Regions from separate parts of the Streptomyces sp. NBC_01283 genome, predicted to be linked through region 1. Evidence: riboswitches for the same ligand, from Rfam matches in the RefSeq annotation. Region 1 holds a riboswitch; the other holds the start of a gene.
What was found. A riboswitch is a leader RNA that binds a small molecule or an ion and turns the genes downstream of it on or off. The one in region 1 is predicted to bind cobalamin.

Region 1 (6,944 bases):
GGTGGTCGGGTGACGGGTGGGCATTACTGGCAGGCCTCGCAGGACTCGGGGTTTTCCAGGGAGCAGGCGACAGCCTCTTCGGCGGTTGCCTGCGGGGGCACGGGGGCGGCGGCTTCGGTTTTGCCCGCCGCCGCGCGGGCGATCCGGGTAGCCGGGCGCGAACGCAGGTAGTACGTGGTCTTCAGACCCTGCTGCCAGGCGTACGCGTACATCGAGGAGAGCTTGCCGATGGTCGGCGTCTCCAGGAACAGGTTCAGGGACTGCGCCTGGTCCAGGAACGGCGTGCGCGCGGCGGCCATGTCGATCAGGCCGCGCTGCGGGATCTCCCACGCGGTGCGGTAGAGGTCGCGCACCTCGGCCGGGATCCAGCTGAAGCCCTGCACGGAGCCGTTGGCCTCGCGCAGCGCCTCGCGGGTCTGGGCGTCCCAGACGCCGAGCCGTTTCAGCTCCTGCACCAGGTAGGAGTTGACCTGGAGGAACTCACCGCTCAGCGTCTCGCGCTTGAAGAGGTTGGAGACCTGCGGCTCGATGCACTCGTAGACGCCCGCGATGGACGCGATGGTGGCGGTCGGCGCGATGGCGAGAAGCAGCGAGTTGCGCATGCCGGTCGCGGCGATACGTTCCCGCAGCGCGGCCCAGCGCTCCGGCCAGGTCAGCTCGACGCCGTAGTGGTCGGGGTGCAGGACGCCGCGCGCGGTGCGGGTCTTCTCCCAGGCGGGCAGCGGGCCATTGCGCTCCGCGAGGTCGGCGGACGCCTCGTACGCGGCGAGCATGATCCGCTCGGCGATGCGGGTGGAGAGGGCGCGCGCGGCGGGGGAGTCGAACGGCAGCTTCAGCTGGAAGAAGACGTCCTGCAGACCCATGGCGCCCAGGCCCACCGGACGCCACCTGGCGTTGGAGCGCCCGGCCTGCTCGGTCGGGTAGAAGTTGATGTCGACCACGCGGTCGAGGAAGGTGACGGCGGTGCGGACGGTCTCGTCGAGCCGCTGCCAGTCGATGTCACCGGCGTCCGTGTCCACGAACGCGCCGAGGTTCACCGAGCCCAGGTTGCAGACGGCCGTCTCCCCGTCGTCCGTCACCTCCAGGATCTCCGTGCAGAGGTTGGAGGAGTGGACCGTGTGGCCGGGCTCCGCCGTCTGGTTGGCGGTGCGGTTGGCGGCGTCCTTGAACGTCATCCAGCCGTTGCCGGTCTGCGCGAGGGTGCGCATCATGCGGCCGTACAGATCGCGGGCCGGAATGGTCTTGCGGGCGAGCCCGGCGGCCTCGGCCTTGCGGTAGGCGGCGTCGAACTCGTCGCCCCACAGGTCGACGAACTCGGGCACGTCGGCCGGCGAGAACAGCGACCAGTCCTGGTCGGCGGCGACCCGGCGCATGAACTCGTCCGGGATCCAGTGCGCGAGGTTGAGGTTGTGCGTGCGCCGCTGGTCCTCACCCGTGTTGTCGCGCAGCTCCAGGAACTCCTCGATGTCGGAGTGCCAGGTCTCCAGGTAGACCGCGGCGGCGCCCTTGCGCCGCCCGCCCTGGTTCACGGCGGCGACGGAGGCGTCCAGCGTCTTCAGGAACGGCACGATGCCGTTGGAGTGGCCGTTCGTGCCGCGGATCAGCGAACCGCGGGCGCGGACGCGGGAGTACGAGAGGCCGATGCCGCCCGCGTGCTTGGAGAGGCGCGCGACCTGGTGGTAGCGGTCGTAGATGGAGTCCAGCTCGTCCAGCGGCGAGTCGAGGAGGTAGCAGGAGGACATCTGCGGGTGCCGGGTGCCGGAGTTGAAGAGTGTCGGCGAGGACGGCAGGTAGTCCAGGCGGCTCATCAGGCGGTACAGGGAGGCGACCTCGTCCAGGGCGCGGACGCTGCCGTCCTCGGCGAGGCCGCTCGCGACGCGCAGCATGAAGTGCTGCGGGGTCTCGATGACGTGCCGGGTGATCGGGTGCCGGAGCAGATAGCGGCTGTGCAGGGTGCGCAGGCCGAAGTAGCCGAACCGGAAGTCGGCGCCGTCCTCCAGGGCGGCCTCCACGAGACCGTCGAGGCGCTCCGCGTGGTCGGTGACGAACGCGGCGGTGCGGTCCGCGATCAGGCCCTCGCGGTGACCCACGGCGACCGAATCGGAGAAGGAGCGCACGCCCTGCGACGCCGCCTCGTCACGGATGCTGAGACTGAGCAGCCTGGCCGCGAGCTGCGAATACGTCGGGTCCTCGGAGATGAGCCCCGCGGCCGCCTCGGTCGCCAGCTCCCGCAGCTCAGCCAGGTCCGCGCGGGCCGAGCGGCCGCGGAGCGCGGCGGCGGCGACTCTGCCGGGGTCGGCGTCGGGGAGGTCGGCGGTGAGGTCGGTCAGGGTACGCAGCAGCGCGGTTCCTGGGCCGTCGGCGGTCTGCTGACCGTCGGTGGTCTGCGCTGACGCAGGTTCGGCTGGCGCGATGGTCACGTGGAGCACTCCCTCGCTCGGCTCTGGGCCCGCGGAGGGATGAGTGACACACGGGCGCCCGCCCCTGGGCAGGGCTGCGCTCCGCGTCCACCAGCCCATTCCACGAGGCCCGGACGACGTTGGCACCCGGACCGGTCGGAACGGGCGCGCTGCCGACAGGTCTTCGGACTTGAGAGCACGACAAATGCGTACTCGTACACCGTTGCGGGACAGTTCCGGACTTGCACCGGATTCCCCTGCGGCGACAGCGAGCACGAGCATACATCTTGTGCTGGCCCTGGGCGGCAGCCCCACATCTTGTGTCGGAGCGGCTGTCCCCTCCGGTCCTCTAGGGTGGCGGCCGAACTGAAGGCCGAACAGGGGGCGGTGCCGTGCGAGGGCTGGGTGCGGGTTGTGCGGCCGTACTGCTGCTGGCGCTCACCGGGTGCGGGGACGGCGGTCGGGCGACGACGGCGGAGCACACACGGACCCCGAAGCCGACCACGGCCGCCGGTGTCGACGGCGAAGCCGACCCCCGCAAGCTCTTCACGGACGCCGAGCTGAAGGCCGCCCTGCTGCCCGCGAAGGCGGTCGGGGTGCGGGCCGACACGCTCAACGCCACCACGGGGCTCTACAACCAGCATTACGGAGGCGGTGACTGGGGCACCTGTGCTCCCGGCGCGAAGGCGAGCAGGGAACTGTTCTCCCTGCGCGGAGCCAGTGCCGGCCACACCATCCGCCCCTTCCCCGGGGCGATGGCCGACGAGGGCGACCCCGTCGTCTCCCAGAGTCTGGTCTCGATGCGGGCCGGGCGGGCAGGGCGTCACGTCGAACTGCGCCGGCAGCTCCACCAGGCGTGCCCCAGTGTCACCGTCGACACCGACGCGGCCCCGGTGGTGGAGCACCACACGGCCGAGAAGCTGCCCGGTCTCGGCGACGAGGCGATCCTGGAGACCACGAGGACCGAGGGCGACGACGAACACGACGGCGAAACCCCGTACTACAAGGTCGAGGTGCGGGTCGGCGGCGTGCTCGTGCTCGTGGACGCGGGCCCCCACAAGGATCTGGCGATCTCCTCGGCGGCCAAGGCCGCGGCACGGGTCCGGACGGAGCTCTACAAGGCCCCATGAGGGCGCACGCACGGCAACGGGCCGCCGGATTGCTCCGGCGGCCCGTGTCACACACGTACGAGGAACCTCAGTGCCCGCCCGGCGCTCCCGCCGTGGCCGGCGGCAGCTCCTCCACGACACCCGGGTCGCCCGCGTCCGCCGTGTAGTCCCCGGGAGACGTCTCGTCGATGCCGTCAGGGGCCTTCATGGCGCGCAGGACGAAGGTCATGACCACGGTGACCACCACGTTCAGGACGAACGCCGTGAGGCCGATGTAGCCGATCTCGCCGATGCCGGGGATCTCGTCGGACGAGCCGCCGAAGTGCTTCTGCGTCGGTGACGCGACACCGTACGCGGCGACCGTTCCGTAGATCATGCCGATCGCCCAGCCGGCGAGCAGCGCCCAGCGGTGGAACCACCGCGTGAACAGGCCGCCGACCAGCGCGGGCATCGTCTGCAGGATCCAGATGCCGCCCAGGAGCTGGAAGTTGATCGCGACCGTCTTGTCCATGGTGAGGACGAAGGCGAGCGCGCCGACCTTCACCAGGAGCGAGACCAGCTTGGAGATCTTCATCTCCTGCTGCGGAGTCGCGTCCGGCTTGAGGAAGTCCTTGTAGATGTTCCTCGTGAAGAGATTCGCGGCCGCGATCGACATGATGGCCGCCGGCACGAGCGCGCCGATGCCGATCGCCGCGAACGCGACGCCCGTGAACCAGTCGGGGAACATGTTCTCGAACAGCTGCGGAATCGCCAGCTGCCCGTTCTCCACCTTCACCCCGGCCGCGATCGCCATGAAGCCGAGCAGCGCGAGCAGGCCCAGCATCAGCGAATAGAGCGGCAGGATCGTGGTGTTGCGGCGGATCACGTCGCGGCTCTTGGAGGAGAGCGTCGCCGTGATCGAGTGGGGATACATGAACAGCGCGAGCGCGGAGCCGAGCGCGAGCGTGGCGTACGTCCACTGCCCGGCCTCGCCCGGCGCGAGGCCCGCGACGGGCTTGCCCGCCGCCTCGTTCGTCGCCGAGAACTTGTCGCTCGCCGCCCGGAAGATCTCGTCGAACCCGCCGAGCTTGATCGGGATGTAGATGATCGCGACGGCGATGACCAGATAGATCAGACCGTCCTTCACGAACGCGATCAGCGCGGGAGCGCGCAGACCGGACGAGTACGTGTACGCGGCGAGCACCGCGAACGCGATCAGGAGCGGCAGGTCCTTGATGAACCAGTTGGTGTCCGGACCGCCGCCGACGCCCATGACGTCGAGCACGGCCTGGATGCCGACCAGCTGGAGCGCGATGTACGGCATCGTGGCGAGGATGCCGGTGACCGCGACGGCCAGCGAGAGCCCCTTCGAGCCGAAGCGCCCGCGCACGAAGTCGGACGTGGTCACGTATCCGTGCTTGTGCGAGACGGACCACAGACGCGGCAGGAAGGTGAAGATCAGCGGGTAGACGAGGATCGTGTACGGCACCGCGAAGAAGCCGGCCGCGCCCGCCGCGTAGATCGCCGCCGGGACGGCCACGAAGGTGTACGCCGTGTACAGGTCGCCGCCGAGCAGGAACCACGTGACCCAGGTGCCGAACGAGCGGCCGCCCAGGCCCCATTCGTCCAGGCTCTCGGTCTCGGCCTTGCGCCAGCGCGCGGCCAGGAAGCCCATCGCGGTGACGGCGGCGAAGAAGAAGATGAAGACGGCGAGGGCGATGCCGTTGACGCCGCCCGTGTCCGCTGCGAGCACGTTCATCGGGTCGCACCCCCCTGGGCCTGCTCGGCCTTGCGGGCGCGCTGGTCACGCTGCCACAGCTTGTAGGCGATCATCGTCAGCGCGGTGGAGATGAGGACCCACAGCATCTGGTACCAGTAGAAGAACGGGATGCCGATGAAGGTCGGGTCGACCTTCGCGTAGGAGCTCACCCAGAGCATCGCCACGAACGGCGCGACGAGACAGAGGGCAATGACCACGCGGACCGGCGTGACCACCGGTCTGCTCACTTCAGGCGCATCTGACACTTCGCGGCTCCGCTCCCTCGCTTATCCCACCTTTAACGTGCGGGAAATCTAAGCGAGAGGATTGATCTATGGAACCCCCGTCCGGATACCGGACGGGTGCCGGATGGGTCAACGCGCCTGCTCAGCAGCAGCGGAACCCCTGCCGCGGGTCTGACTCCTGCCGGTCCGTCCGCATTCGCTCGAACTCCCTCCGGGAGGGCACGGATGCCCCCGGATGCGTCTTGTGCGCGTGCTCCACATACCGGTCGTACGCGGACTCGTCGGTCAACTCCCGCGCGTACCAACGGACCCAGCGCAGCCCCCGCAGCACCCAGGTCATTTCGTGAGCTCCGCCTTCTCCTCCTGGGTCGGGATGAGCCCGGCCGGAGCGGTCAGTCCGGACTCCACGTACTCGGCCTCGCTCAGCGGCGTCGACTGCGGGTTGCGGACGTGCTTCACGCAGATCCGGGCGGCGTCCGCGATCACGATGACGATGAGCAGCGCGAGCACGGCCGAAAGGACGCCGTCCACGGTGGAGTTGGTGACAACGGTATGCATGTCGTCCATGGTCTTGGCGGGCGGCAGGATCTTGCCCGCGTCGATGGCGTCCTGGTAGTTGGCGCGCTGCTGGAAGAAGCCCACGCGCGGGTCGCTGGAGAACACCTTCTGCCAGCTCGCGGTGAGCGTCACCGTGGCGTCCCAGGCGAGCGGAATCCCGGTGATCCAGGCCCACTTGAGACGCCCGGACTTCACCAGGAGCGTCGTGCAGACGGCGAGGGCGACCGCGGCGAGGAGCTGGTTGGAGATGCCGAAGATCGGGAAGAGCTGGTTGATCCCGCCGAGCGGCTCGTGCACGCCGACCCACAGGAAGTAACCCCACAGACCTGTTACCACCGCGCTGGTGATGACGAGTCCGGGCTTCCAACTGACCTTCTTGAAGGGCTTGTAGACGTTCCCGAGCATGTCCTGGAGCATGAAGCGGCCCACGCGCGTTCCCGCGTCGAGCGCGGTCAGGATGAACAGCGCCTCAAACATGATCGCGAAGTGGTACCAGAAGGCCCGCATGGAGCCGCCGGTGACCTTCGAGAAGATCTCGGAGACGCCGACCGCGAGGGTGGGCGCGCCACCGGTCCGCGAGAGCAGCGAGGACTCCTCGACGTTCTTGGCGGCCTGCGCGAGATCGGCGGGGGAGATGGAGTACCCGAAGCCGGCGACCGCTTGGCTCGCGGCCTGGACGTTGTCCCCGATGACGCCCGCGGGCGCGTTCATCGCGAAGTAGAGCCCCGGGTCGATGATGCTGGCCGCGACGAGCGCCATGACCGCGACCGCCGACTCCATCAGCATGGAGCCGTAGCCGATCATCCGGACCTGCGTCTCCTTCTGGATCATCTTCGGGGTCGTGCCCGACGAGATCAGCGCGTGGAAGCCGGACAGGGCCCCGCAGGCGATGGTG
Region 2 (6,944 bases), 2.3 Mb from region 1:
CTCCGCTCCGGCGCACAATCAGATGTATTCCGTCGGAATGACGGCCTCGCCCTTCGACAGCTGCGTGGCCGACAGGGGAAGCCGCGCCCGCGCCGCCGCGTGCCGGTCGCGCACGGTGTCCAGCGGCTCGCGCGCCACCACCTCACCGCCCTTGACCAGCTCGACGAGGAGCTGGTGGTCGGCGAGCTCCACGGGCACCGCACCCGTGCCGATCACCTCGGCCTCGGCGACCCCGTGCTCGTCGGGCCGCCGGGCGGCCCACTTGCGGCCGCCCACCGACGACTTGGCGCCCAGCGACTTCTTGGCCACCGGCTCAAGCGGGGCCTTGGGGTCCGCCGAGTGGGCGCGGGCCACCAGTTTGTAGACCATCGAGCAGGTCGGGTGCCCGGACCCGGTGACGAGCTGCGTGCCCACGCCGTACGCGTCCACGGGCGCCGCGGCGAGCGAGGCGATGGCGTACTCGTCGAGGTCGGAGGTCACGACGATCTTCGTCTTCGTCGCGCCGAGCTCGTCCAGCTGGTCGCGCACCCGGTGCGCGACCAGGAGCAGGTCACCGGAGTCGATGCGCACGGCGCCGAGCTCGGGCCCGGCCACCTCGACGGCGGTACGGACGGCCTCGGTCACGTCGTACGTGTCGACGAGCAGGGTCGTGCCGGGGCCGAGCGAGTCGACCTGGGCCCGGAAGGCGTCGCGTTCGTTGTCGTGCAGCAGGGTGAAGGCGTGGGCCGACGTGCCGACCGTGGGGATGTCGTAGCGGAAGCCGGCCGCCAGGTCGGACGTGGTGGTGAAGCCGCCGACGTACGCGGCGCGCGAGGCGGCGACGGCCGCGAGCTCGTGCGTGCGGCGGGCGCCCATCTCGATCAGCGGGCGCTCCCCGGCGGCCGAGGCCATCCGGGATGCGGCGGCCGCGATCGCCGAGTCGTGGTTGAGGATGGAGAGGATCACCGTCTCCAGGAGCACGCACTCCGCGAAGGAGCCCTCGACGCGCAGGATCGGCGAGCCCGGGAAGTAGACCTCGCCCTCCGGATAGCCCCAGATGTCGCCGCCGAAGCGGTACGAGGCGAGCCACTGCAGGGTCTCCTCGTCCACGACACGGCGCTCGCGCAGGAACCCGATGACGTCGGCGTCGAAGCGGAAGTTCTCCACGGCGTCCAGGACCCGGCCCGTGCCGGCCACCACTCCATAGCGGCGCCCCTCGGGCAGTCTGCGCGTGAAGACCTCGAAGACGGAGCGCCGGTCGGCGGTGCCGGCCTTCAGCGCGGCCTGCAGCATCGTGAGCTCGTAGTGATCCGTGAAGAGCGCGGTCGACGGAACATCCACCGGCAGCCCAAGGTCCGCTGTGTTCATACGAAGGATGCTACCCCGCATCTCGTCACTCTGACGATTTCCTGAGTCCATTTGTGCGAGGCCCGCCTGCGGGTGGCAGCATGGGACAGGTGAGTACGGCTCCCGCAGAGATCACCCGCCCCGAATCGGCCGAAGAGACCTTCGCCGTCCCGGAGCCGGATGTCCCATGGATCACGCTCGTCCATAACGACCCGGTCAATTTGATGAGTTACGTGACCTATGTGTTCCAGTCCTACTTCGGGTACTCGAAGGAGAAGGCCACGAAGCTGATGATGGACGTCCATCACAAGGGCCGCGCGGTCGTCTCCACCGGCTCCCGGGAGGAGATGGAACGCGACGTACAGGCCATGCACGGATACGGTCTGTGGGCCACCCTCCAGCAGGACCGGAAGTAGCGACGCATCTGATGCCAGGACAATTCGAAGCCATTCCCGGGGGCGGCGCGGCCGTCGCGCTCGACGAGGTCGAGATCTCGATCATCCGGTCGCTCGCCGTGCAGCTCCTGGAGCTGATCGGTCCCGGCCCCGCCGAGGACGCTTCCGACGACCCTCTCGCGGAGCTGTTCGCGGAGGGCCCCAGCGAGCCGCCCACCGACCCGGTCCTCCAGCGGCTGCTGCCCGACGCGTATGGCGGTCCCGGCAGTGAGAAGGCGGATGAGGACGAACTGCGCGCGTACTCCTCGGAGTTCAGGCGCTTCACCGAGAACGACCTGCGGGCCAAGAAGCGCGACGACGCCCTCGTGGTGATCCGCAGCCTGGACGCCATGACGTCGACGGGCGAGGGCGGCGCCGTCCTGAAGCTGTCCGCCGACGAGTCGCGGCACTGGCTCGGCGCGCTCAACGACCTCCGCCTCGCGATCGGCGCCCGCCTGGAGGTGGCCGACGAGGAGGACACGGACCTCCTCTATCAGCTGCCGGACTCCGACCCGCGCAAGCCGATGGTGATGGCCTACCTCTGGCTCGGCGGTCTGCAGGAGACGCTGGTCGCCACCCTCATCGGTTAGAAGTCACACGGAAACCGAGCGGGTCACCCGCAAAGTCGTTGTATGTAGCAGCGGTTACCTCTCGGTCGCTCATCGGACGCTCAAATCCGGATAACGATCGTGTCACTCCGTTGCCCATTTTTGATGCGGCAAGGGACTTTTGTCCGGTTCTTCTCGTGGCGTGGGCCACACGCCGCCCCTTCGATCACTGTTGCGGCCGTGATAAATCTTCACGACCACTCGGTGACGCCACCCATGTCACCGGTGGCGCTCGGGCCGGCAGACCGCCGGTAGCACTCCATCCATATCCGGGGGGATCAGGACCTGATCCGTGGCCATACGCAGACTGCGGGCACGGATCGGCGTGGAGAAAGGCGTCACCATGACCTCAGTGCAGGTCGAAGAGCACCACGACGGCAATGAGGCCGACGGAGCGGGCGGTTCGTCCGGTTCGTCAGGCGAGGGTTATCAGCGCGGGCTCGGCGCCCGGCAGATCCAGATGATCGCGATCGGCGGTGCCATCGGCACCGGCCTGTTCCTCGGCGCGGGCAAGGCCATTCACAAGGCCGGACCCAGCCTCATCCTGGCGTACGCCATCGCCGGCCTCGTCATCTTCTTCATCATGCGGGCCCTGGGCGAGCTGCTCATGTACCGCGCCGTGTCGGGCTCCTTCTCGGAGTACGCGCGTGAATTCATCGGCCCGTTCTTCGGGTACGTGACCGGCTGGACGTACTGGCTCTTCTGGGTCGTCACCGGCATCACGGAAGTCACGGCGGCCGCGCAGTACATGCAGTTCTGGACGCATGACTCCATTCCGCAATGGGCGTACGCGCTGATCTTCACGGTCATCCTGTACGGCGCCAACCTGATCTCCGTGAAGCTCTTCGGCGAGCTCGAGTTCTGGTTCTCGATGGTCAAGGTCACCGCGATCATCGGCATGATCCTCATCTGCGCCGGAATCCTCACCATCGGCTTCTCCGACGCCGGTGACACCGCCTCCGTGACCCACCTGTGGGACCAGGGCGGCTTCTTCCCGAACGGCATTGGCTCCACGCTGATGACGCTGCAGATCGTGATGTTCGCCTTCCTCGCCGTCGAGCTCGTCGGCGTCACCGCGGGTGAGTCCAAGGACCCGAAGACGGTCCTGCCGAAGGCGATCAACACCGTGCCGTGGCGTATCGCCGTCTTCTACGTCGGCGCGCTCATCATGATCCTCTCGGTCGTGCCGTGGACGCAGTTCGTGCCGGGCGTCTCGCCGTTCGTCGCCGCCTTCGACAAGATGGGTCTCGGCGTCGGCGCCGCGATCGTCAACTTCGTCGTCCTGACGGCCGCGCTCTCCTCCTGCAACTCCGGCATGTACTCCACCGGCCGCATGCTGCGTGACCTGGCGCTGAACGGCCAGGGCCCGCAGTTCTTCACCAAGCTCACGAAGAACGGCCTGCCGCTGGTCGGCACCACCTTCTCCGCCGCACTGATGCTGGTCGGCGTCTGGATCAACTACCAGTGGCCGGGCGAGGCGTTCAACTACGTCGTCTCCTTCGCGACCATCTCCGGCATGTGGGCCTGGATCATGATCCTGGTCTGCCAGATCAAGTACCGCCGCAAGGCCGACCGCGGCGAGCTGCCGCAGTCCTCCTTCCGGGCGCCGGGCGCCCCGTACACGAGCTGGTTCGCGCTCGCCTTCATCGCGATGGTCATCGTGATGATGGGCATCGACAAGGACGCGCGGATCTCCCTCTACGCGGCCCCCGTCTGGGCGCTCATCCTGGGCGTCGGCTACCTGATCATGCAGCGCCGTGGCCCGCAGGCGGCCACCGGTGAGACCGCGCCGCAGGACGCGGTGAAGTAGTGCCGTAAGGCTGCATCCCAGCATGTGGGCCGGTCCGTACCACTCTTCGGTACGGACCGGCCCTTCTGCTTATCCTGGCTGCCATGCTGACCCTCACCCAGGCCCTCCACGACCAGATCGTCGCGCACGCGCGCCAGGACCACCCCGACGAGGCCTGCGGTGTGGTCGCGGGCCCGGAGGGCACAGGCCGCCCCGAGCGCTTCATCCCGATGCTGAACGCCGCCCGCTCGCCCACGTTCTACGAGTTCGACTCGGGCGACCTCCTCAAGCTCTACCGCGAGATGGACGACCGCGACGAGGAGCCGGTGATCGTCTACCACTCGCACACGGCGACCGAGGCCTACCCCTCGCGCACCGACATCACGTACGCCAACGAGCCGGGCGCCCACTACGTCCTGGTTTCCACGGCCGACACCGACGACGCGGGCGAGTTCCAGTTCCGCTCCTACCGGATCGTGGACGGCGAGGTCACCGAAGAAGAGGTGAAGGTCGTCCAGGCATACTGAGCTTCACCTTTGAGGCGGCAGGACCCAGGAAGCCGGTGCGAATCCGGCACGGTCCCGCCACTGTGACCCCACCCTCCGCGGGCGGGGCAGTCAGGAACTGACCTGCCGCCTTCTTCTCCCACGACGCAGGGGACGCGGAAATCCCCTGGAGGAGGCAGCTCAGCCATGTCCCGCCCCATATCCCGCCCCCTACGCCTGCTCGCGGCAGCAGCCCTGCTCGTCCCGCTCGCCGCCTGCTCGTCCGCCGCCGACTCCGGCACGCAATCCGATGCGGGCAAGCCCACCGCGAAGGCCGCCGGATTCCCGTACACGGTCACCAACTGCGGCGTGAAGACGACGTACGAAGAACCCCCGAAGCGCGCCGTGACGATGAACCAGCACGCGACGGAAGTGCTCCTGGAACTGGGCCTGGAGGACCGCATCGCCGGCACGGCCTACCTGGACGACAAGGTCCTGCCGAAGTACGCGAAGGCCTACGCGGACGCCCCGGTCCTCGCCAAGGAGTACCCCTCCTACGAGAAGCTCCTCGCGGCCGACCCCGAATTCGTCTACGGCGGCTACGCGAGCGCCTTCCAGGCGGGCGAGGGCCGCAGCCGCGGGGCCCTGGCCAAGTCCGGCATCGAGAGCCGCCTCAACGTCGAGGGCTGCGCGAAGAAGCCCGTGACCATGGACGACGTCTACCGCGAGGTGCGGGAGGTCGGCTCCACCTTCGGGGTGCGGGCGCGGGCCGACAAGTGGGTGGGCCAGGCGCGGCGCGACCTGAAGGACGCCGCCAAGGACACGAAGGGCCGCGAGCCCGTCCCCGTCTTCGTCTACGACAGCGGCGACAAGACCGCGTTCACGGCGGGCGGCCGCGGCATCGGCAACGACATCATCGAGCGGGCGGGCGGCCGCAACGTCTTCGCCGACCTCGACAAGTCCTTCGGCGACGCCTCCTGGGAGACGGTGGTCGACCGCAACCCCGAGGTCATCGTGATCCTCGACTACGGCGGCACGACCGTGGCCCAGAAGAAGAAGCGCCTCCTGGACGACCCGGTCCTCGCGGACGTCCCCGCCATCGAGCACAAGCGCTTCGCGGTACTGCCGCTGTCGGACGCGGTGGTGGGGGTGAGGGCACCGGGGGCGGTGAAGAAGCTGGCGGACCAGCTGTGAAGGGGCTTTCGCGGAGCCGCTCCCAGCCCGTCCGGCGTTCGAGGACGAACTCGGCGAAGCCGGTGATGTACGGCACCGTCGTCGCCGGGCTCCTTCTCGCCCTCGCGGCAGCGGTCGTGGCCGGCCTGGCCCTCGGCTCGGTCCGTATACCGACGGCCGACGTCCTGGAGATCCTCACCGGCCACGCGGAACCCTCCCCGTTCCGCACCATCGTCCTGGACGTAAGACTCCCCAGGGTCCTGCTCGGCGCAGCCGTGGGCGCGGGGCTCGCCGTCATCGGCACCGTCCTCCAGGCCCTGGTGCGCAACCCCCTCGCGGACCCCTTCCTCCTCGGCGTCTCCTCCGGCGCCTCGGCCGGAGCGGTGGCCGTCATCGTCCTCGGCAGCGTCTTCGGCCTGGGCGCGGGCCTCGCCACCACCGTCACCCTCCCCGCCGCGGCCTTCGCCGGCGCCCTGCTCTCACTGCTCGTCGTCTACACCCTGGCAAGATCCGGCGGCGGATTCGCCACCGGCCGCCTGATCCTGGCCGGAGTGGCCGTCTCGTACATCCTCTCCGCGCTGACCAGCCTCATCCTGATCACGGCCGACAGCGCCGACCACCTCAAGGAAGTCCTGTACTGGACCCTCGGCGGCCTCGGCAGCGCCCGCTGGGACATGCTCGCCCTGCCCGGCATCGCGCTCATCGCGGGCACGGCCCTGCTCGTCGCCCTCGCCCGCCCCCTGGACCTGCTCCTGGTGGGGGAGGAGGGCGCCACCGTCCTCGGCCTCGACACGGCCCGCTTCCGCGCCGCCGTCTTCGTCCTCGCCTCGCTCCTGACCGGCGTACTCGTCGCGTACAGCGGGGCCATCGGCTTCGTGGGCCTGCTCGTGCCGCACGCGGCCCGGATGCTGGTCGGCGCCGCCCACCGGGCGCTCCTGCCGGTGGTGGCCCTGATGGGCGCGGTGTTCCTGGTCGCCGCCGACCTCGCCGCACGCACGGTCGCGGCGCCGCAGGACATCCCGGTGGGCGTGCTCACCGCGCTGACCGGCGGCCCCTTCTTCCTCTGGATGCTGCGAAGGAACCGTACGGAGGCCACCGCATGAGCGAACCGGCAGTCCTGAGCACCGAC

Region 2: another riboswitch for cobalamin. It lies ahead of OG302_RS25985 (ABC transporter substrate-binding protein); the one in region 1 lies ahead of OG302_RS15230 (ribonucleoside-diphosphate reductase subunit alpha).

Annotation. Positions count from the first base shown of each region.
Region 1 covers NZ_CP108430.1:3,369,273-3,376,216, reverse strand. The annotation lists gene OG302_RS15230 (ribonucleoside-diphosphate reductase subunit alpha) at 24-2,420, opposite strand; cobalamin riboswitch at 2,557-2,694, opposite strand; gene OG302_RS15225 (hypothetical protein) at 2,792-3,529, shown strand; gene mctP (monocarboxylate uptake permease MctP) at 3,597-5,246, opposite strand; gene OG302_RS15215 (DUF3311 domain-containing protein) at 5,243-5,512, opposite strand; gene OG302_RS15210 (YbdD/YjiX family protein) at 5,634-5,831, opposite strand; gene OG302_RS15205 (carbon starvation CstA family protein) at 5,828-6,944, opposite strand, start outside.
Region 2 covers NZ_CP108430.1:5,710,196-5,717,139, forward strand. The annotation lists gene OG302_RS25960 (nicotinate phosphoribosyltransferase) at 19-1,347, opposite strand; gene clpS (ATP-dependent Clp protease adapter ClpS) at 1,428-1,742, shown strand; gene OG302_RS25970 (DUF2017 domain-containing protein) at 1,754-2,350, shown strand; gene OG302_RS25975 (amino acid permease) at 2,712-4,178, shown strand; gene OG302_RS25980 (M67 family metallopeptidase) at 4,262-4,684, shown strand; cobalamin riboswitch at 4,648-4,805, shown strand; gene OG302_RS25985 (ABC transporter substrate-binding protein) at 4,850-5,836, shown strand; gene OG302_RS25990 (FecCD family ABC transporter permease) at 5,902-6,918, shown strand; gene OG302_RS25995 (ABC transporter ATP-binding protein) at 6,915-6,944, shown strand, end outside.